4 regions of the Brevibacillus sp. JB24b genome follow, and region 4 is predicted to be linked to each of the others. Evidence: riboswitches for the same ligand, from Rfam matches in the RefSeq annotation. Region 4 holds a riboswitch; each other region holds the start of a gene.
What was found. A riboswitch is a leader RNA that binds a small molecule or an ion and turns the genes downstream of it on or off. The one in region 4 is predicted to bind cobalamin.
Positions count from the first base shown of each region.

Region 1 (5,440 bases), 190 kb from region 4:
CAATGTACGTAGGTAGTCAAGCTTACCTGGTTCATAACCTTTTCCATAATAGGCTTTGGACAAAACGTGACCACCAAGTAGGAGAAGAGAACGAGCGTTTACTTTCTCTGTGGTAATCTCGATTGTTTGTGGATCGATTACTTTAATTCCCTCAATGGTTTTTGTTTTACCTTCTTTATATGCACTCCCGCCTTTAATGTGTGCTTCAGCGATTTCTGTTTCCCCGTCATACGTTTTATCATGCAAAATAGTTAGAGTGAAGGCGACATCATTAGCAGTCAAGGGCTCTCCATTACTAAATTTCAGATTTTTACGTAGGTGAAAGGTATATGTAAGCTGATCGGTGGAAATGTCCCACTTTTCTGCTAATTTCGGAGCTGGTTTCCCATTCCTATCAATATCAACAAGTGGGGAAAACATCACGGAGGTAACGTTCCCATCATAACCATTGTGATAAAAATATGGATTAAAAACCCCACCTGGTTCTGTTAAAGCTACTACAACCGTGTCTTTTCTATTTTTAGCCGATTCAGGCGATTTTGATTTGTCTGTAGCAGCGATAACCACGTCACCTGCGTTTTGAACTTGCAATGTTTGAGCCTGGGCATCTGCCTGTTCACTGGTTGGAGCATTAGAGGTGGATGGGGGTGCTCCCTCGCTATTGCAACCGACTAATAAGAAAGCCCCTAACAGAAATGTGAAGAATGAATGTATAAAAGCTCTACTCATAATGATCCTCCTAATCAATTGTAAAATGTAGCCTCATTATATTCCTATAATTCCGATCTGTAAAGTATGAATTAAGATATTTCTGTTATTTCGAGAAATGAAAATTTTTTCATATGGTTGGATACGTGCATAAAGGAAATAGAGCGTAGAAAAACATTTGACCAAATCTCTAACTAGAAATTTGGTCAAGTCGCCTTTCGTATTCTTTTGTATAGCTTTCTCATATTGTTGGCTACTTAGTTAAAAAATCTTCTGTTGTTCACGATCTGCTTTTAAAATCTCCACTGCTTCACGGAACCGTTGAGAATGCACAATTTCACGTTCGCGAAGAAAAGAAAGGCTATCGATTAGGTCGACATCATCAGTCATATTAATCAACCATTGATATGTAGCCCTTGCCTTTTCTTCCGCAGCAATATCCTCATACAAGTCTGCAATTGGATCACCCTTTGCTTGAAAATATGTAGCCGTGAAAGGAACACCGGCTGCATCATGAAAAAACAGAGCCTTATCGTGGCTTGCGTAATGTGCGCCAAGACCTGCTTCTTCTAGTTGTTCAGGAGTAGCATCCTTCGTTAGCTTATATACCATTGTTGCAATCATTTCGAGGTGGGCAAATTCTTCTGTGGAAATATCGTTTAGTAGCCCAATGACCTTGTCAGGAACTGTATAGCGCTGATTCATATATCGTAGAGCAGCTGCTAATTCTCCATCAGCTCCACCATATTGTTCCATCAAATACTTTGCCATTTGAGGATCACATTTGCTTACGCGAACAGGATACTGTAACTTTTTCTCATAGATCCACATTCAAAATCCCCCTTTCTTACACCTGCCAAGGCCAAGGTACATCTTTCCACGACCATGGGTATTGGGCAAAGCTATTGCCAAAATTCATCAGAGGTCCGAATGAAGATTCGAATTGGCGCTTCAGTGTCATACTTTGCTGAGCAGTATCGTTGAATTGCTTAATGGCTGCCATGTCAGTAGGGTGGGTGTCAAGATATAAGTTTAATTCCACTAGAACAAAGTCTAGCACCTGAATTTGATGAAGCAGCTCATAAAATTGTTGCTGTTGTTCATCCGCTTGAGTACCATGATCGCTCACTTTTATTTTCCCCCTTTGTACGGATTTTCATATGGCGCATACAGAGCAGGCCAAAGGGTTCCTAGACAAAGAGCTTTGTACGGATCAAATTGGGGTAAATTCGGGGGTTGAAATCCCAAATAGAGTTGTGGCGGCGTCTCATAGGTTACAACCCTTTGTGGCGGACAAGGATCACATGGACCGATGAAAGGATAGTATGCCTTGCGGTTTCGACTCATATGATTGCCTCCTTTCCTGTAGATGTCCTTATATGCTTATCAATTGGACAAGAAGAGTAGAACTGGAAACATAGGTAAAAAGAGAATGAATTCATATCTTGCAGCCTAATTTTGGGCAAGATGGGGGGATGCTGGTACAAGGTGCGTGCGAATACGGTCAGCATGTAAGTAACACAAGTCCCCTAAGGTAAGAAAAAACGCAATTGAATAAAGATGTGGAATTTTGTGTGAAGTTGTATTATGATAGCAAACATACCTAGATAAAAGAGTATAGTTGTTTATGTTTTTCGTATTAATATTATTGAATTAAATATGTGGAAATAGGTTCTTTGAACGATCAGTATCAAGGATGAAAAGGGAAGCACGGTGTAAATCCGTCACGGTCCCGCCACTGTAAAAGAGGAGTTAGTGCAAAAAATACCACTGATCCATTAGGATTGGGAAGGTATGTGCTGATGATGATTCTTAAGTCAGGAGACCTGCCTATTTCGACAACACTGTGTGACCTACGGGAGATAGGGAGGTGTTAGGATAGCTGTGGCAGTTGTATACGTATATTCACTGCTTGTTCAAGCATCTCTAACCATCTTTTGATTGGAAGAGATGCTTTTTTGTTTGAGTTGGTTCTTTAACGAAAAATAACCTGTCTAGGAGGGCGAACAAGCATGAGCAAAGGAATAAGCAAAGGAATAAGCAGCAGTTTAGGATATCCACGCATTGGTGAGAATCGCGAATGGAAAAAGGGATTAGAAGCATTTTGGGCTGGAACAATTAAAGAGAAGGAGTTTCTTGCTCAAATGGAGCAAGGTAGACTCCAGCATTTACAAAAGCAGAAGGAAATAGGTATTGACCTGATACCGGTCAATGACTTCACCATGTATGATCACATGTTGGATATGGCTGTGATGTTCGGTTATGTTCCAAAACGCTATGAATATGCTGGTGGGGCAGTACCTTTGTCCACCTATTTTGCTATGGCTCGTGGTAACCAACAAGCGGTTGCTTGCGAAATGACCAAATGGTTTAATACCAATTATCACTACATTGTGCCGGAATTTCAGGATATCAAACCCGTTCTTACAGAAAATAAGCCGCTTCTTGCTTATAAAGAGGCGAAAGAGAAGCTGGGCATTAACGGAAAACCTGTCATGGTGGGACCTTATACTTTTATTAAGCTATCCAAAGGGTTTGATCCTTTGCAGATACCAGCTATTATCTTGCAGCTCATCCCTCTTTATGTGCAAGTACTGACTGAATTAGCGCAGGAAGGCGTGGAATGGGTTCAAATGGATGAGCCGATTCTCGTAACATCTTTATCCGAAGACGAAATGAAGACGATCTCCTACATCTATGAACAACTTCATGAGGCTGTTCCACAACTACAAATCATGCTACAAACCTATTTTGGTTCTGTTACATTCTACAAGGAAGTAATCCATTTACCTGTTGCAGGAATTGGGTTAGATTTTGTCCATGATGCGGGACGTAACTTTGAACAGATCACTACAAGTGGATTTCCACAAGACAAAGTACTTGGAGCCGGTATCATTGATGGCAGGAATATTTGGCGCGCCAATCTGACCCATAAGACAAATCTTCTCTCAAAAATCAGAAGTCACGTGGATGCATCACGTATCTGGATTCAGCCATCTAGTAGTTTGCTCCATGTTCCGATCAGTTTAAACCAAGAGACACAGCTTGATTCACTAGTTAAAGATTCATTGGCGTTTGCAGATGAAAAACTAATGGAAATCAAGCATGTTACAGATTGGTTGCACAACAAAGAGGAAAGCGTTAAAGAGATTTTCGCTCTGAATCAAGCAATTATAGAACGAGTAGCGAACTCTGTAGCTAGAAATCGCCCTCGTGTACATGAGGCTGTGGCCAGCTTGGATTTAGATCAGATAGAGCGTGCATCTGATTATGAACAACGGCGACAACAACAACAAAACCTCTTGCATTTACCGATTCTCCCGACTACAACGATTGGTAGTTTTCCACAAACAACAGAGGTTCGTCAGGCGAGAAATAAATGGCGGAAGGGCGAATGGTCGGCAGAACAATATGAACAATTTTTACAAGCAGAAATCCGTGAATGGATTGACATACAAGAGAAAGTTGGGCTTGATGTGTTGGTTCATGGGGAATTTGAACGGACGGATATGGTGGAATTTTTTGGTGAAAAACTAGGGGGATTTGCATTTACTAAGAATGGATGGGTGCAATCCTATGGTTCTCGTTGTGTGAAACCGCCTGTAATTTATGGAGATGTAGAGTTTATTGAACCAATGACAGTCAAGGAGAGCATCTATGCTCAATCTCTTACATCTAAACCGGTCAAAGGAATGATCACAGGTCCAGTCACTATATTAAATTGGTCCTTCGTACGTGACGATATTTCCAGACACCAGGTAACCTATCAGATCGCACTAGCCTTACAAAAGGAAGTAGAGGCGTTGGAAGCAAGTGGGATTACTATGATTCAAGTCGATGAACCAGCATTACGTGAAGGGCTACCGTTAAAGAAAACGGAGTGGGAAGCGTATTTAGATTGGGCAGTAAAAGCATTCCGGTTAACCACTTCTTCTGTAAAAGACACTACTCAAATTCATACTCATATGTGTTACTGCGAGTTTCATGACTTTATAGATTCTATTAGCGATCTGGATGCTGATGTTATTTCGATAGAAACATCGCGGAGCCATGGTGAACTAATCCATTCCTTCCATAATCACTCCTATCTAAAAGGTATTGGTCTAGGTGTCTATGATATTCATAGTCCCCGCGTTCCAACTGTGGAAGAGATAGTGAAAATGATTGAGAATGCTCTACAGGTCCTTGAATCCAGACAATTTTGGATTAATCCTGATTGCGGGTTAAAGACGAGAGGTCGTACGGAGACGATTGCTTCTTTAGAAAATATGGTGACAGCCACTCGGTTGGTCAGAAATACGATAACGGCTATTCCTTAGTACGTTGAAGTAGAATCTGAGAATTTAATAACGGGGGAAAGAAGAGTAACATCACGTGCTTAACTTACGCTTATTGCTCTAGATGATATGGGAAAACCTACGTTAGCTCCACCGATCATCCCGGAAACAGAAGAAGAGTAACGACAGTATGAGCAAGCATAGCAGCGTTATGAAGATCGGAAAAAACGTAGGATGGAAAAGGACAGACAAATGGGTTCTGCTGAAAAGACGTAAGAAAAGAGAAAGCAAGGAACTGAAACGAAACAGGTTAGACGACGGGCAGCATTTCTAGTTAGGGAGGGGGTTCCTAATTACTGGAATGCTGCCGTTCCTATTTAAACAGCACCGATTAAAAACCAATATGCTTTACCAGTTTTCAGTAAAATGCACAGGATAATAGAAGAAGGGAACAA
Region 1 covers NZ_JBNVQV010000001.1:2,799,684-2,805,123, reverse strand. Annotated here, with positions in the region: gene ACQV1I_RS13375 (ABC transporter substrate-binding protein) at 1-729, opposite strand, end outside; gene ACQV1I_RS13370 (manganese catalase family protein) at 970-1,539, opposite strand; gene ACQV1I_RS13365 (spore coat protein CotJB) at 1,556-1,837, opposite strand; gene ACQV1I_RS13360 (spore coat associated protein CotJA) at 1,840-2,055, opposite strand; cobalamin riboswitch at 2,361-2,556, shown strand; gene metE (5-methyltetrahydropteroyltriglutamate--homocysteine S-methyltransferase) at 2,721-5,027, shown strand.
Region 1: linked by a shared signal. The riboswitch ahead of metE (5-methyltetrahydropteroyltriglutamate--homocysteine S-methyltransferase) and the one ahead of ACQV1I_RS14070 (FecCD family ABC transporter permease) in region 4 are both predicted to bind cobalamin.

Region 2 (5,440 bases), 1.7 Mb from region 4:
ACTGTCGTGCTGCGAAATTCGCGCACAAAGAGGTGCTTTTTGTCGTGTCTATGTTTTATCTTCTTTCACCCATGATGCATTCTAAAAAATAATCGACTGTTACAGCCAGGATACCAACAAATAAGGGAGTTAATGGAGTTAACAAGACACCGGGAATCCATGTGGTATGCACGAGATAAAAAATAAAGGTAGTTGCTAAAATTTCAGGTATCAATTTCCAATTTCTTGAGATATGTAGTCTTTGCATTATGTATAAAAGGACTGGTTCAAGAATGAGTTCGTACAGCATTAACATGAAAAAGGAGACGCCCGCAAAGGAAACGAGTACCCAGAAATCAGATTTGTCGACAAACATAGGAAACAGAAAGCCGACTGTCCAGAGAATCGTAACCAATAGGAACACGACGATGGCGCTTGAGAACAAAACCAGCAAAGTTGCAATAGCGATAGCTAGGCCATTAATCCAGAATCCACCTTGCTGACGATCCCCACTCATCACAGCGCGTCGAAATAAAAAAAGTCCCGCTGTCGCACACAAGCCTACCATTATGGCAAAAGTCATGTGATTTGTCATATGTATCATCACCTACTATAAAAATAATACGTAGCAGGAGAGGAAAATGTTACAACAAAGCGGGGAAAAATGTAACCTTTTCAATTATGCCAAAATCTTACTCGACCCAGGTTGTTTTCTGTGCAAAAGGCTTGCGAGTAGTACGAGGTGTGGCTTCGTCAGTTGGATAGCCAATGAATAACGAACCAATCACCTTCTCTTGATCGGATAGGGATAAGAATGCTTTGAGACGTTCATCTCTTGCTAGACCTACACCGCGCGTACGCCACACAAAACCTAGTCCTAGCTCAGACGCCATCAGCCACATAGAATGGATAGCGCAGCTTACAGCGTAATCATTATCAAGCGAGGAAGCTTCGTCTCCGTCTACGATTTGTGATGTAGCGATTATAATGAGAGGGGTAGCTAGAACATTTTTCATGGACTCTTCTACTAAATGAGGTTTGGTAGGAAAGCGTTCAAGTAAGAAATCCTGTGCTAGTTGGTTAAATCGTTCTTTAGCAGCGCCTTGAATAACATAGAAATGCCAAGGTTCTCGCAAGCGATCATTGGGTGCTAGTACAGCTGCTTCTAGTAACTGCTCAATCTTTGCCTTTTCTACATCGCGACCATCGTAGGCACGTATAGCTTGACGCTGTTGTAATGTGTTTAAGAGGGACATGTTTTAACAACCTTTCTATAATATGTTAAATATGATACTGTTTATTCAAATATGTTTTTGTCTTTGCATAAAAATAGAAGATTTCTAATAGTATGTCAGTATACGATCTTCTTTTACTTCTTGTCCAGTCCCGAGTGGGCTAGACAGAAAAGTATGGACAATAAAATGCAAATTGGATTATGATAGAAGTAATCACATAAGCTTGGGAATAAAGGAATTGTTACATGAGAAACGATTCACATGGGGAAGTTGGTGAAAATCCAACACGGTCCCGCCACTGTAATTGGAGAGCCCGCTTTTGTCACTGGATATAACAAATATTCAGGAGGCGAAAAGGAGCAGGATGCGATCCATGAGTCAGGCTACCCTCTTTATTCTAACAACACCGCCAGACCTACGGCAGATGGGGAGGTGTTATGAGAGCAGTTTTGCTACAGAAGGGGACACTCCTTTTCAAAAAATAACAAGCTCATCATAACAGCACTTCTCACGTAAGTCAGACGGGGGGGAAGTGCTGTTTTTTTATTGTATAAAAATGTAAGATCGATTGCAAATAAGGATAGGGGGCTTGGAGTAGATGGATAAAGGAAAAATTCTACTAATTGGCTTTGGACCAGGACATCATGATCACATTACGCATCGCGCAAAAGAGGCTATCCTAGAATGCGAAGTGGTAATTGGCTACAACACTTATGTAGATTTAATTAGAGAACTAATCTCAGAAAAAAGTGTCGTACGTACTGGGATGACAGAAGAGGTTAGTCGTGCTCAAGAAGCGGTAAGATTGGCTGAGTTAGGTAAAGTTGTTGGCGTTATTTCTAGTGGGGATGCTGGAGTATACGGCATGGCCGGATTAGTCTATGAAGTACTTGTAGAAAAAGACTGGAAAGAATCCACTGGGGTGAAGGTGGAGGTTGTACCTGGGATTTCATCAATTCAATCTTGCGCCTCTTTATTAGGTGCTCCAATCATGCACGACGCTTGCACAATCAGCTTGAGTGACCATCTTACACCGTGGGCAACGATCGCTAAGCGTGTGGAAGCAGCCGCTTCTGCTGATTTTGTAATTGCGTTATATAACCCTCGCAGTGGTCGTCGTACACGACAAATTGTAGAAACACAGCAAATTTTATTAAAATATCGTTCTCCTGATACGCCTGTAGGAATCGTGAAAAGCGCCTACCGAGACCGTGAGCATGTTGTAATTACAACTCTTGCAGACATGTTGCAGCATGAAATTGGAATGTTGACAACGGTAATCATCGGAAACACGACCACCTTTGTTTACGACCAAAAAATCATTACACCACGCGGATATCAACGTAAATATACGTTAAATCGTATGGAACAACCGCTAAAACCTCATGAACGTTTACAGGAGAAGGCAGAGCCTTGGGCGCTTCACAGTCAGCCTGAGAGTGGAGATCTGTTATCTGGCTCTTCTTCTGAACAAGGCCAACCAACTGGTGGAGTGACTGTAGCGACGTCACCACAAGCTACAATACAAGAAGCTCAAGTTTCTGACTCAACACCATTAGCGACAATGGAAGCCCTTTCAAATCCCAGGCAATGCTCTGGAGAAGTAGAGCAGGTACCTGAAAACTCTTTTCAGGTAGAAACGGAGAGCTTTCAAGCTCCTAAACAAGCGGTTAAAGCTTTTCAACTAGCGATGGAAGCGCTTGCGTGTGTTGATGAAAAGACAGCCTTAGAGCTTAATCAGGGTATCACTCCTCCACCACGTCCGTTTAGCGGAGTTGTTGATATTTTAGAGCTAGGCGTTTCGCCTGGCGTAGCGCGCAAGAATTTTACCTCTGAACAAATGCGACTCTTGGCAGATTTGACTAAAGATGGCGGAGAAATGATGTATAGCATTGAGCATCAAATTCTTCTCCGATTACCTCAGGTAGATCCGGAAAAAGTAACAGAACAATTAAGAGCAGTAGACTTTCAGTTGTTTCCGATCGGAGCTAGTGCACAGGTAAAAGCATGTGATTTTTGTGATTTAGAAAAGGATGAATCCATACCCGTAGCTGAAGAATTAGGCAGACGATTGGATGGTCTAGCTGTGCCTAAAGATTTAAAAATTGGTTTTAACGGCTGCGGAATGGCATGCTATGGTGCGGTTATGGAGGACATTGGTCTTGTGTATCGACGTGGTGCATATGATGTGTTTTTAGGTGGTAAACGTATTGGGCGTAATGCACATCCTGGACAACGCATTGCCGAGGGAGTACCAGAAGAGCAAATTATTGGCCTTGTAGAACGAATCGTGGATGAATATAAGGTAAAAGGTCATATCGATGAACGATTCCATAAATTCTTTAAACGTACAGGGCAAGTACTTGAATATCGTTATCAGGAATTCATAGCGCCGTTGCAAATCGAAGAACCGTGTGGAGATTAAGGGGGGGAATTCTTTGAACGGAATACTTTTTATCGGTCATGGTAGCAGAGATGCCGAGGGAAATGAGCATCTTCTACAGTTTACACAGCGAGTTACTGAGTTGTTAAAGGAACAAACAGAGGTAACACTGTATGAGACTTGTTTCTTGGAGTTAACCAGACCAACCATTATGCAAGGGGTGCAAAAAATAGTAGAGCGCGGGGCTACCACTGTAGCAATGGTACCATTAATGCTGTTTCAAGCAGCCCATGCAAAACTACACATTCCCCATGAAATAGATGAAGCTAAAGCGAAATATCCACATGTCGATTTTCGCTATGGCCGCCCTATAGGTGTCCATGAAGATATGGTGCAAATTTTGCGAGATCGTTTACAAAATACAACCACATTTACTCCACTAGAACAGGCAAACAAGGATAGTGCCATTCTTTTAGTAGGTCGTGGGAGTAGTGACTCGGACGCAAACAGTGACCTATGTAAAATAGCTCGTTTGTTGTGGGAGAGCACAGGGGTAGGTAACGTTGAAGTGGCGTACATGGGCGTTACCTATCCAACAGTGGAAGAAGGGTTAGTTCGTTGTGTGAGACAAGGAGCTAAGCAAATTTATGTCCTTCCTTATTTGTTATTTACGGGTATTCTGTTAAAGCGTCTAGAAGAGAATTTACAACAGTTTCATCAGGAGTTCCCTGATATACAAGCATCGATGAGCGAGGCGTTAGGCTTCCATGAATTGCTAGAACAAATTGTAGTAGATCGCTCTGTGGAAGCACTACAAGGACGGGCATTAGCCAACTGTGATCTTTGTCAATTTAGAAAACTTGCTGTATTCGATCATCACCACCACGATCATGACCATGATCACCACCATGACCATGATCACCACCATGACCATGATCACCACCATGACCATGATCATCACCACGACCATGATCATCACCATGACCATGATCATCACCACGACCATGATCATCACAATGCAAGTGGACATAGTCATACCCCGATACCAAAAAACGAACAAGCATCCTGTAGCAAGGAATCGCAAGCTACAGAAGCTAATGAAAAACGGGGGGTACGTGTATGATCCTGTTTTTGGCAGGAACAAGTGATGCACGCGAATTGGCTGTTCTTTTGAAGTCAACAGGTGTTGATCTACTGGCAACGGTTGTCACTGATTCTGCTGCAAAAAGCTTGGAGGAAGAAGGTATTGCCACGCGGGTAGGAAGATTGCCACTAGCGGATATGATTGCCTTAGCCAAGGAGCAGAAGGCCACAACCATTGTGGATGCGAGTCATCCTTTTGCAGAGGAAGCTTCTAAAAATGCTATGGCATGCGCAGAAGAATTACAGCTCCCTTACATTCGTTTTGAGAGGGAGACCCGTAGTTATGTTGATCATCCTAATGTGCTCTTGGTGGAAAATTATGAACAAGCAGCATTGGAAGCAAAAAGCAGAAAAGGCGTGGTTATGCTAACCACTGGAAGTAAAACACTCGGTACTTTTACCAAGCATTTGCTAGGTGATCCTGAGATTCGTTTGATTGCAAGAATGCTGCCACGTAAAGACAATATGGAAAAATGTGAAGAGTTAGGTGTAGAGCAAAAAAATATCATTGCTATGCAGGGTCCTTTTTCTAAAGAATTGAATGCCGCTCTGTATACTCAATTTGGTGTTACTACAATGATTACGAAAGAAAGCGGTAAGGTGGGCGCAGTGGATGAAAAGCTGGAGGCAGCCCTAGAGCTTGGCATCTATACCATTATGATTGACAGACCTAAACTCGTGTACGGAGAAACGCATCACA
Region 2 covers NZ_JBNVQV010000001.1:1,336,973-1,342,412, forward strand. Annotated here, with positions in the region: gene ACQV1I_RS06545 (hypothetical protein) at 56-574, opposite strand; gene ACQV1I_RS06550 (nitroreductase family protein) at 672-1,235, opposite strand; cobalamin riboswitch at 1,430-1,623, shown strand; gene cobJ (precorrin-3B C(17)-methyltransferase) at 1,813-3,639, shown strand; gene ACQV1I_RS06560 (sirohydrochlorin chelatase) at 3,653-4,720, shown strand; gene cobK (precorrin-6A reductase) at 4,717-5,440, shown strand, end outside.
Region 2: linked by a shared signal. The riboswitch ahead of cobJ (precorrin-3B C(17)-methyltransferase) and the one ahead of ACQV1I_RS14070 (FecCD family ABC transporter permease) in region 4 are both predicted to bind cobalamin.

Region 3 (5,440 bases), 170 kb from region 4:
GTTGTGTAATCGGTGCGATTGATGCTGTAGAGGATTGCAGATAAGAGATGGAGCCTGTTGGAGCAATCGCTAAACGATAGGCATGGTAGAGTCCATAGGTTTGTACCTCATCCTGCAAACGAGCCCAGTCTTCCTTTGTTGGAATATGGTGACCTTCGAATAATTGTTGAACTTTTTCTGTTTTTGGTGAGTAATCATGTTGCTGATAACGTTCAAAATAACTACCTGATGCATATTCACTACGCTCAAAATCTAGGAAAGTAATTCCTCGTTCTTTTGCAATAAGCATAGATCGTTCTAATGAATAAAAATTCAAGATCATGAAGAATGTACGTGCAAAATCAATCGCTTCTTTCGATTCATAAGGAATCTTATTTTTAGCCAAATATCCGTGTAGATTCATAGCTCCCAAGCCAACAGAATGAAGCTCGCGGTTTGCTTTTGCTACAGATGGAACGATCGAAATATTTGTACGGTCACTCACTTCTGTAAGAGCATCCATTGCTAAATGAATCGTTTCTTTCATTCTCTTATTCGCCATTACATTTACAATATTAAGCGAACCCAGGTTACAAGAGATGTCCCGGTTAATAACATCGTCCACCCCATAATCATTAATGGAGGAAACTTCGCTGAGTTGGGCAATTTCACTGCACAAATTAGAGAATTTAACTCGACCAATCTCTTTTAATGCGTGATATTCGTTGACATTATCAACATACATAATATATGGATAACCAGATTCCATCTGGATTTGGGCTAATTTCATAATCAGATCACGTGCTCCGATTTTTTTCTTACGGACACGTGGGTTATTTACCAGCTCGTCATATATACTAGTGATATCCATATCGTCTAAGTGCTGACCATACTCTTGGAACACAGTATGAGGATAGAACAAGTACATGTCTTTATCTTTTTCTACCAGCTCGAAGAATTTATTAGGAGTAACAACGCCAAGTGACAAGGTTTTAATCCTGATCTTCTCATCGCTGTTGATTTTTTTTGTATCTAGGAATTCTTGAATGTCCGCATGGAAAATATTGAGATAAACAACTCCACTACCATCGCGTTGACCTAGCTGATTTGCGTATGAGAACGCATCTTCAAATAGCTTCATCACAGGAAGAACACCACTAGCCTTCCCATCTAATCCTTTGATCTGCTCTCCAGCCGCACGGATTTTGCTTAGATTCAAGCTCACACCGCCACCAATTTTGCTTAATTGCAAGGCCGAATTAATAGAGAACCCAATCGAATTCATAGAATCATCTACTTCAAGTAAGAAACAGCTAACTAGCTCTCCACGTCTCTTCTTACCTGCATTTAAGAAGGTAGGAGTAGCAGGTTGGTATTCTTGCGAAATTAATAAGTCTGCATATTGCAGTGCTTTTTCGCTGTCCCCTTTTGCTAAGAATAGGGCAACTACAGCAATTCGATCCTCGTAACGCTCAAGAAATTTGCTTTCATCATTTGTTTTCATCGCATAGTTATGATAAAACTTGAACGCACTCATGAAGGATGGGAAGCGGAATTTTTTATCATATACATAGCGATAGACCCGTTCGATATCGGCAAATTCATAGCCTTCAAACACTTCAGCTTCATAGTAGTCATTTTCAATCAAGTAGTTAATCTTCTCACGTAAGTTATGGAAAAAGACTGTATTCTGATTTACGTAATCAACAAAATAACTCTTCGCTGCCTCTAAATCTTTATGAAACTGAAATTTCCCGTCTTTCTTCACCATAATTTCGTTGTTCAACGTGATCCATTGTGGTAGTTGCGTGGACAAAGTGAAATACCTCCTGCTTAAAAGTTTCTACATCTCTTTTGGTACCGCTCAATTCAAATTTCATGATTAATGGCACATTGTATTGGTCGGCAATCTGGTCAGCTGCTAATCCGTAGCGAGTCCCCCAATTCATGTTCCCGCTAGTTGCAACCCCCTTCATCCATTGAGAGTGTTGAGTTAGAAATTGTCGTGTCGTTTCAGGAACTTGTCCAAATCCCGTTGTATATGTAATCAGAATGAAAGGTTCGTTTATGACGATATCATCGGAAATTTGTATACATCGGAAATCTAGTTTTTGGACGAAACGCTTCACATTTCCTGTTTTGGAATCATATACGATCAGCATCGATACACCCCCCTTTCATGTATAAAGGACATAAGATGGTAGTAAGCTGACTGCTGATAAATGCTACTTTTTGCCAACATAAAAAGCTCATCCCTTCATGGGTGAGCTTTAAAACGGCACAACAAAAGAAAAAATAGCAAAGCAAATAGCCGCTACTATTTAATCCCAGTACCGTTCCAACTTCCCACTCCCCGAAGATGCGAAACTAAGAGAATGGGCAGGTCTACTGACTTGTGTTTCACTTTACTTTGAGCCCTTCCCATATAAGTCGCCTGAGACATGCTTATACAGTGGTCTGCTCATTTCATCCACACTTACAGTTGCGGGGACAGCTCTGGAATTTCACCAGATTCCCTATTAAGTCGCAAAATGACACCTAATTCTCGGCGGTAAAGTAACTTTTATCAGTATGTAGTATATAACATTCATATGAGACACTAAATGTAGTCTTGTCACCTAGCATACAATGTTTCTATCAAAAGAGCAAGCTACAAAATGCCTACAAGTCAAAAATAAAACTCGACGAACTGATAGGTAAGACAACCAGCTACACTTCATGTAAAAATTGCCTCTTTTATCTGTTTTTCCTTAATAATTACATCTCTACTCATGTAAAACGCAACGTTAACTTAGGTTGCTGCATCTTATCTAATAATGTAACTGTCACTTGAAAATTTCTAACTAGTCTCCAATCAATAAGCGTAAAGGATAACAAAACCCCACGTATATAGCTTGTTAAACAAGAACAAATGTTCTATAATCAATAGTAAGCTATCTACAGCCCTTACAGATATATCATTGTACCAGTATAAAGTCATTTTGATAACGGATTATTGAAATTTTTATATGTATTTATTTCGATATACGAAGTTGAGCAAAGGATAGGTGGTCATTCTCATGTCTACAACTAAACAACGGGATTCCTTACAACTCCTTGAGAGAATCCCTTCTTTTCCTTGGTTTGTTGAAAAATATGTGGATCATAAAAGATCGAAACGCGCTTCCGTCTCGACTCTACTCGGCTATCTACGTGATTTTGAATTCTTTTTTCGGTGGCTAATGGCAGAGGGCCTCTCCACTGCCCAAGCAATGAGCGAGATTACACTCAATGAGCTAGAGGGACTACGCAAAGAAACAGTAGAATCCTATCTTCTCTATTTACAGGACTCTCATCTATTTGAGCGTTCGTTACTATTAACTAAACCCACTAAAAGTGCAAAAAAAGAATACAGTGACTTGACAATATCTCGCAAGCTTTCTAGCTTAAAGTCCCTGTTTTACTATTTATCTGCACTCTCAGAGGATGAACATGGTGAATCTTACTTGCAGCGAAACGTGATGGCAAAAATTGAGTTACATGTGGAAGAGGTTACACCGCTCGCTCGTGCAAACGCTATCCGCTCTAAAATTTTAGTAGATGATCAAATCCAAAAATTCGTCGATTTTGTGTACCATGGCTACTTGCAGTTCTGTGATACCAAGAAAAAGCTACATTTTCATTATCGAAATCGGGATCGAGATGTCGCCATTATCGCGTTAGTCCTTTCTGGAGGATTTCGTGTATCTGAAATTGTTAATTTGAACCTTCAAAACGTGGTACTGGAGAAAAATCAGGTACTAATGATTCGAAAAGGAAAAAAGGAAGATGCCCCATTCTTCAGTGATTGGGGAAAGGAATATTTGCTCCGTTATCTGAATACACGTCAGAAGTATCAGCCACCTGCTAATGAGGATGCTTTATTTCTAACGGTATCACCTACAAAACCAATCGGCCACCGCATCGATCTACGTTCCGTTCAGAAATTAGTAAAAAAATATGGAAGTGCATTTGGAATGCCAGACATTTCTGTACATAAGTTACGTCATAGCTTTGCTACCCAGTTTTTGCGATTAAACCCTGATCCTCATCAGCTTCAAGCTCAATTAGGTCATTCAAAAATAGATACTACGATGCAATATGCCCATGTACTAGATGATGCTTTGAGTAAAGCGGTAAATCGAACAACTCGTAAATTATAGAGAAAAGCCCTTCTTTGCATGTGGAACACCTACAACGCAAAAACTACACACTATCTCCCCCATACGCAAACCTCTATAATATTAAGGTATATAAAAAAGCAGGCAGCTTCCTTCCTTCGAATGATTGCTGCCTGCTCTTGCTTACCATACTGGGTTCAAACTATTCTTCTCCTTGCATAGCGTACCAATTTTCATAAAGCTGCTTGATCTCTTGTTCTTGTTCTGCTATTTGATTCTGGTAGTGAAGAAGCTGTACATAGTCGTTCTTAACTTGCTCCATTTCCCGCTGCCACTGCTCACATTGCGCTTCTTTTTGAGCAATCTCAGTTTCTAATTGCTGAAGTTTAAAAGGATTCACTTTAGGTACTCTTGCTTTATTGAGAGGAGCTAATTGTACCTGTTTCTTATTCTCTGTTTGACTAGTTTGATGTACAAATTCTACAGTTTCAGCTTGGTCATCAGGTACCTTTTGGAGCTGATCATTATTACTCTGTTCTTTGTTTTGTGCATCTTGTACATGTAAGCTTTTTTGCTTGTATTTTACCATTGTATGATTGTGAGCTAATTGGTGCTTTTTGCGCTTTTCTCTCGCTTCTTCATAGGTTCCTTCATAATGGGTCAAGTGCTGATTATCAATCCAGTAGACACCTTCAATCATCTTTTGTAAAAAATATCGATCATGGGATACGATGAAAAGTGAGCCTTGGTATTGAAGTAGGGCTTCTTCCAATGTTTCTCTCGCTTCAATATCTAAATGGTTAGTAGGCTCATCTAGTATAAATAGATTAATGTCTTGATTCATCAACTGAGCCAGCCGTAGTCGCATCCGCTCTCCGCCACTGAGTTGACCAACTTTTTTAAATACATGCTCACCATAAAACAAAAACCGAGCCAGCATATGCCGTGCTTGTGCTTCTGTTACAATCGCGACTTCTCGAAACGCATCAATCACACGCCGTTTAGGATCTCCCTCTAACGCCTGTTGTGATAAATATCCAACCCTTACTTGGCTTCCTAGCATTATATTACCTGCGTCCGGTTCTAGCTCCCCTAAAATCATTTTAAGAAACGTAGATTTACCGCTCCCATTGGAACCCAGCAAAGCTTTCCGCTCACCATATCGCATAGAGAAATTCGCTTCCTGTAAAAGACACACATTCCCAAAAGCTTTCGTCACAGCATTCATTCTTATTACATCTTGACCACTTCTATCTGTTCTTCGGAAAAACAAGTCCATTTTATCAGCTTCGAGACGTGGACGTTCAATTTTCTCCATTCGT
Region 3 covers NZ_JBNVQV010000001.1:2,823,627-2,829,066, forward strand. Annotated here, with positions in the region: gene nrdE (class 1b ribonucleoside-diphosphate reductase subunit alpha) at 1-1,750, opposite strand, end outside; gene nrdI (class Ib ribonucleoside-diphosphate reductase assembly flavoprotein NrdI) at 1,716-2,141, opposite strand; cobalamin riboswitch at 2,341-2,536, opposite strand; gene xerS (tyrosine recombinase XerS) at 3,039-4,160, shown strand; gene abc-f (ribosomal protection-like ABC-F family protein) at 4,321-5,440, opposite strand, start outside.
Region 3: linked by a shared signal. The riboswitch ahead of nrdI (class Ib ribonucleoside-diphosphate reductase assembly flavoprotein NrdI) and the one ahead of ACQV1I_RS14070 (FecCD family ABC transporter permease) in region 4 are both predicted to bind cobalamin.

Region 4 (5,440 bases):
TCAAATCTCCTGTAATCAGATAATTGATATCTCCTTTTTGTAAACTCGCTCGTTTTACTGCGAGGTCAAATGCCTCTTCTAGCATGATTTTTTCTGCCTTTTCAAAGCTGTCTTGTTCCAGCCAGGTGTCACTGTGAAGAATATCAAAATCATTCGCAATTTTTCCTTGTGCTTCAAAAGGTCCACCAACCGTAGCGGTGGATAAAATCGTTGGTTTGCTTGGAAAAATCCATGATTGATGTCCTTTTAACATCTTAAGATCCTCCTATACCTACCGCATAAGTAAAAAACCATTTTAGTAATGCGATGAAAAACGCGGCAACTACTCCAAAAACGATAACAGAACCTGCTAATTTAAACATGTTACCGCCTACCCCAAGTACATACCCTTCACTTTTGTGTTCAATAGCTGCTGAAGCAATCGAATTGGCAAAGCCAGTAACAGGAACAGCAGTTCCAGCCCCTCCAAATTGTGCCAGCTTGTCATAAACGCCAAAACCAGTCAGAAGAACAGAAATAACGATTAGAACAGCAGAGGTCGGATTTCCAGCGCTTTTTTCATCAAAGTGAAAAAAGTGAATGAAAAAGGTTTGAATAACTTGTCCTAATAAACAAATCAAACCACCAACCCAAAAAGCTCGAATCGTATTTTTAAGCACAGGTCGGGGCGGTTCTAACGCTTTTGCAAATGCTTGGTATTCGATTTGGGTTGCCGTTAATTTTTTGTTTTTTGTAGCCATCTTTAACTCCTTTATTAATGTAGTCAAAGTTAATTTGGAATACAAAGCCAGTTTTTATACCTTACTTTCATATATAAAAAACCACAAAGTAACACAACCTAAATGAGACAGAAGGTATTAGAAGTTCTAGGGAGGGTATTTATGCCTGAATTCTGGGAGATTGTTTTTAGATCAATTGTTACGCTTTTTACATTATTGTTCTTGACGCGATTAATGGGAAAACGTCAAATTGCCCAAGCCACTTTTTTTGAATATATTGTGGGTGTCACAATTGGTTCTATTGCGGGATTCATTTCTGCTGACGTTGATGATAGGTTTATGAATGGGTTTGTTAGTATGATCATTTGGGCCCTTGTACCGTTTCTTTTCAGTTATCTATCGGTCAAAAGTAAGACAGTGAGCGATATGGTTGAAGGAAATGCTCGTGTGTTGATCCAAGATGGTAAGATTATGGAGGACAATCTCAAGAAGGAGAATTATACAGGTGAGGAATTGTTAGAACAATTACGCCTAAAAAATGTATTCTCGATAGCTGATGTTGAGTATGCGCTATTAGAACAAAATGGTCAGATTAGTGTTCTGCTAAAAAAAGAAAATCAACCACTTACTTCCAAAGATCTGAATATCCAAGGTGCTCCAAGTAGAGAACCTCAGACGGTCATTTTGGATGGAAATATTATGCTAGAGCCGTTGGCAACCACAGGTTTATCAAAAAGATGGCTTGAAACAACTTTAGATAAGATGGGCATCGTCTTAGATAACGTTTATATCGGACAAGTAGATAGTTACGGGCAATTGAATGTAGATTTATATGATGATCAAATTACGGTACCGGTGCCACAAGAGAAACCATTGACATTGTCCACGCTAAAAAAATGTCAGGCCGATTTGGAGACTTTTTCTCTTGAAACGAAAAATGATGTGGCTAAAAAGGAATATGAGCAGGGTGCTCTACGCTTAAAACAAATGATAGAAGGGGTAAAATCCTTTTTACAAAGCTAAAAAGGGTTACGATATGGACGCTTTGAATAGAAATATAGGAGGCCGAGTATAAAATCGGTTGCAACTTGCTTGAAAGGTAAGCTATCCTTAATTGGATGGCTTTTTTGCTTTCTATACATATAATTTAGAGATAAAAAAATAAGTGTTAAAGATATGAGAAATCTAGGAATTACGATAATAAATTAATAACATAATTAACTTTATGTAAACAAATAATGATCTGAATACTACCAAACTACAAACATTACGTAAATATTTTACAAAGTTCTTACAAACATATCACAAATTCACCATTACCTTGCCATGTTCCACCAAATCGTGTTACACTCACAAACAATTACAACATTTTTATATCCATGTTACGGTGTTTGATTTAAGGATCAGACTTAAAAGGGAAGTTCGGTGAAAACCCGATGCGGTCCCGCCACTGTATATGAGGAGCTACATCCGATACACCACTGTTCACTTTTACAGAGAATGGGAAGGGAGGATGATTGCGACGATCCATGAGCCAGGAGACCTGCCGTAAGATGTAACACTCCCACGAGGATGGGCAGGTGTTTGGGTAGGTCGTGTGGTGATATTATACATACGCCTATAAGGAATTGGTTTGTCCAAAAACCCAAGCATCTGTCTCCTTTTGGAGCGGATGCTTTTTTGTTTCAAATCTCAGAATAATAAAATGTTAATGGGACGTACAGGTCCAACTCGGTGCTACCTGCACCTGAAGCTTGGGTGATCACCAAGCTTCTTATTTCAAATTATGCTTTTGTTTACTTTGCATTACACAGGGGGGAGAAGCATGCAACAAACCGCCACGACAGCCCCAACGTCAGTTAACAGCATCGGTACACATTATACAAAAAACTGGATAGCGAAATTGATTGGAAGCGGCGTGGTTTTATTTTTATCTATGACGGTGGCAATCATGCTGGGACCAGTGCAAATTGACCCAGTTACCGTTTGGAAGGTAATAGGTTCACATGTTCCTTTTGTCCAAAACTGGATAGTAACTGATGTACCTAACGCTCAAATGCATATTGTTTGGGATATTCGAATGCCACGTGTTTTATTATCTGCGATTGTAGGTGCCGGCTTGTCTATTGTTGGGATCGCCATTCAGGCATTGATTCGTAATCCTTTAGCTGATCCCTATATCCTAGGAGTATCATCGGGGGCATCGGTGGGGGCAACAGCAGTGTTGTTATTTGGTAGTTTGGGGGTATTTGGTTCGTATGCGCTTTCTTTAGCGGCTTTTTTAGGCGCTCTAGCTTCGATTGTATTGGTGTTTCTTTTGTCGCTGGTAGGTGGGAGAGTGCAATTAATACGTCTGTTGTTAGCTGGAATAGCTGTTTCTATTATGTTGTCAGCGCTTACTAGTTTTTTTATTATGCTGGCACCGAGAGCTGAAAGTCTTTCAAGTGTTCTGTACTGGATGATGGGGAGCTTCACTCGTGCCAAGTGGGAGTCACTTGTATTGCCAACTATTGCGGTAATTGCTTTCTTTCTATTTTTATGGATGAATGCACGCAACCTAAATTTGTTGATATTGGGGGAAGAAACCTCTACGCTGTTGGGTTTACATCCAGAAAATATGCGTAAGATCCTACTGATTACGATTTCCCTTGTTACAGGTTTACTGGTTGCTGTAAGCGGTAGCATTGGCTTTGTTGGTTTAATGTTACCCCATATCTTTCGGTTGTGGGTGGGGTCTGATCATAGGAGGCTAATTCCTCTTTGTGCCTGTGGAGGGGCGATTTTTATGGTCTGGGCAGATGTATTAGCAAGGTTGATCATTGCACCTGAGGAATTACCGATCGGAATAGTCACAGCGCTTTGCGGCGGTCCATTTTTTATCTGGTTACTACGTCGTAGGGCGTACACGTTTGGAGGAAGCTGATGTGACCGTAAAATTGGGCGTGGACAAGCATGTAGAGTTAAAGCAAGTAGGCTATGAGACCCAAGGGACATGTATTTTGCAACAGATAGATTTACACGTACAAAAAGGAGAATTCGTTGGCTTACTTGGTCCAAATGGTAGTGGTAAATCTACTCTTCTTAAGCAAGTATATCGAACCCTTTCACCCACGACAGGCAGTATCTTCCTACTTGAAAAAGAACTTGGACGATACCAGCAGAAGCAATTAGCAAAAGAACTGAGCGCAGTGGTACAAGAAACACAAATTCAATTTGATTTTAATGTATACGAACTTGTACTGATGGGACGTTCTCCACACAAGAGTATGTGGGAAAATGAGAATAAGCATGATATAGCCTTAGTGGATCAGGCTCTAGCTCAAGTTGGCTTACAGAGCATGGGTGACCGGAGTTATTTGAGTTTATCTGGTGGAGAAAAGCAGCGTGTTTTATTGGCTAGAGCTATTGTGCAAGAGACCGATCTTTTATTGCTAGATGAACCAACTAATCATTTGGACATTCATCATCAATTGGGGATGCTACAGTTGCTAAAACAACAGCAAAAAAGTGTACTGGCTGCCTTACATGATCTCAATTTGGCTGCTATGTTCTGTGATCGTCTCTATATGCTAGAAAAAGGGGTTATCGTTTGCTCAGGAACTCCTCAAGAAGTGCTTCGACCTGAAATTTTAGAACGAGTGTACAAGATTCAAACGGAAGTAACCGTTCATCCCATTACAGGCAGAGTGAACATTAATTATATGATACCAGACCATGTTTGTAGTTGAATAAATGAAAAGGTAGGAAAACAAGATGAACAACGTAAATAGGCAAAGTTCCAGTATGAAGAAACAGGGCCTTTTGCATAGAGGTCAAAAGATGATGATTACGATGTTTGCAGGGCTTACGTTAGTAGTCAGCGGCTGTGGAAATGGGGCCACTCCCCAAGCAGCTTCCACTAACTCTCAACCAGCTGCTGAGAAGATGCAAATTAAAAATGGAGAACATACCTTAACATTTGAACAAGCTCCTAAGCGAGTAGTGAGCATGAATCAGCACGTTACTGAAATGCTTCTAGCATTAGGTGTTGAAGAGGTAATGGTTGGTACCGCTTATCCTGACGATGAAGTCTTGCCCGAATATAAGGCAAAATATGATCAAATCAAACTTTTGTCTAAGCAGTACCCTTCATTAGAAGTCTTTTTAAGTGTAGAACCTGACTTCGTAATCGGTAGAAGCTCTGCCTTTACAGCTAAAGGGATTGGCAGTGTTGAGGAGCTACAAAAAATTGGTATCCCAGCTTATACCATTACAGGAACGGTATCTAAGCATCCGACGGTCGATGAAGTCTATGAGGATATGATACAGCTGGGTAAGATTCTACAGGTGGAAGATCGTGCTAAGGACATTGTTGCTAAAATGAAAACAGACATCCAATCTATTCAGCAAAAGATAGGAACCATAGACAAGCCAGTCAAGGTTTTGGTCTTTGACAGTGTTAATTCAGGTCTATATACAACAGGAAATTCATTAGAAACTCGTCTAATAGAGATGGCCGGTGGACAAAACGTATTTGGTGATTTGGAAAAGTCATGGAGTGAAGTGAGCTGGGAGGAAGCAATTAAACGTGCTCCTGATGTTATTGTAATCAATGATTATGATAAACCAAGTGCAGAGGAAAAGATTAAATACTTATTAGAAAATAAAGCACTTTCCGATATACCTGCTATCAAGAATAAGCGATTTGTTAGCTTGCCACTCTCTGATGTATTTGAAGGTGT
Region 4 covers NZ_JBNVQV010000001.1:2,993,539-2,998,978, reverse strand. Annotated here, with positions in the region: gene spoVAD (stage V sporulation protein AD) at 1-253, opposite strand, end outside; gene spoVAC (stage V sporulation protein AC) at 255-740, opposite strand; gene ACQV1I_RS14075 (DUF421 domain-containing protein) at 882-1,742, shown strand; cobalamin riboswitch at 2,088-2,284, shown strand; gene ACQV1I_RS14070 (FecCD family ABC transporter permease) at 2,545-3,642, shown strand; gene ACQV1I_RS14065 (ABC transporter ATP-binding protein) at 3,644-4,447, shown strand; gene ACQV1I_RS14060 (ABC transporter substrate-binding protein) at 4,539-5,440, shown strand, end outside.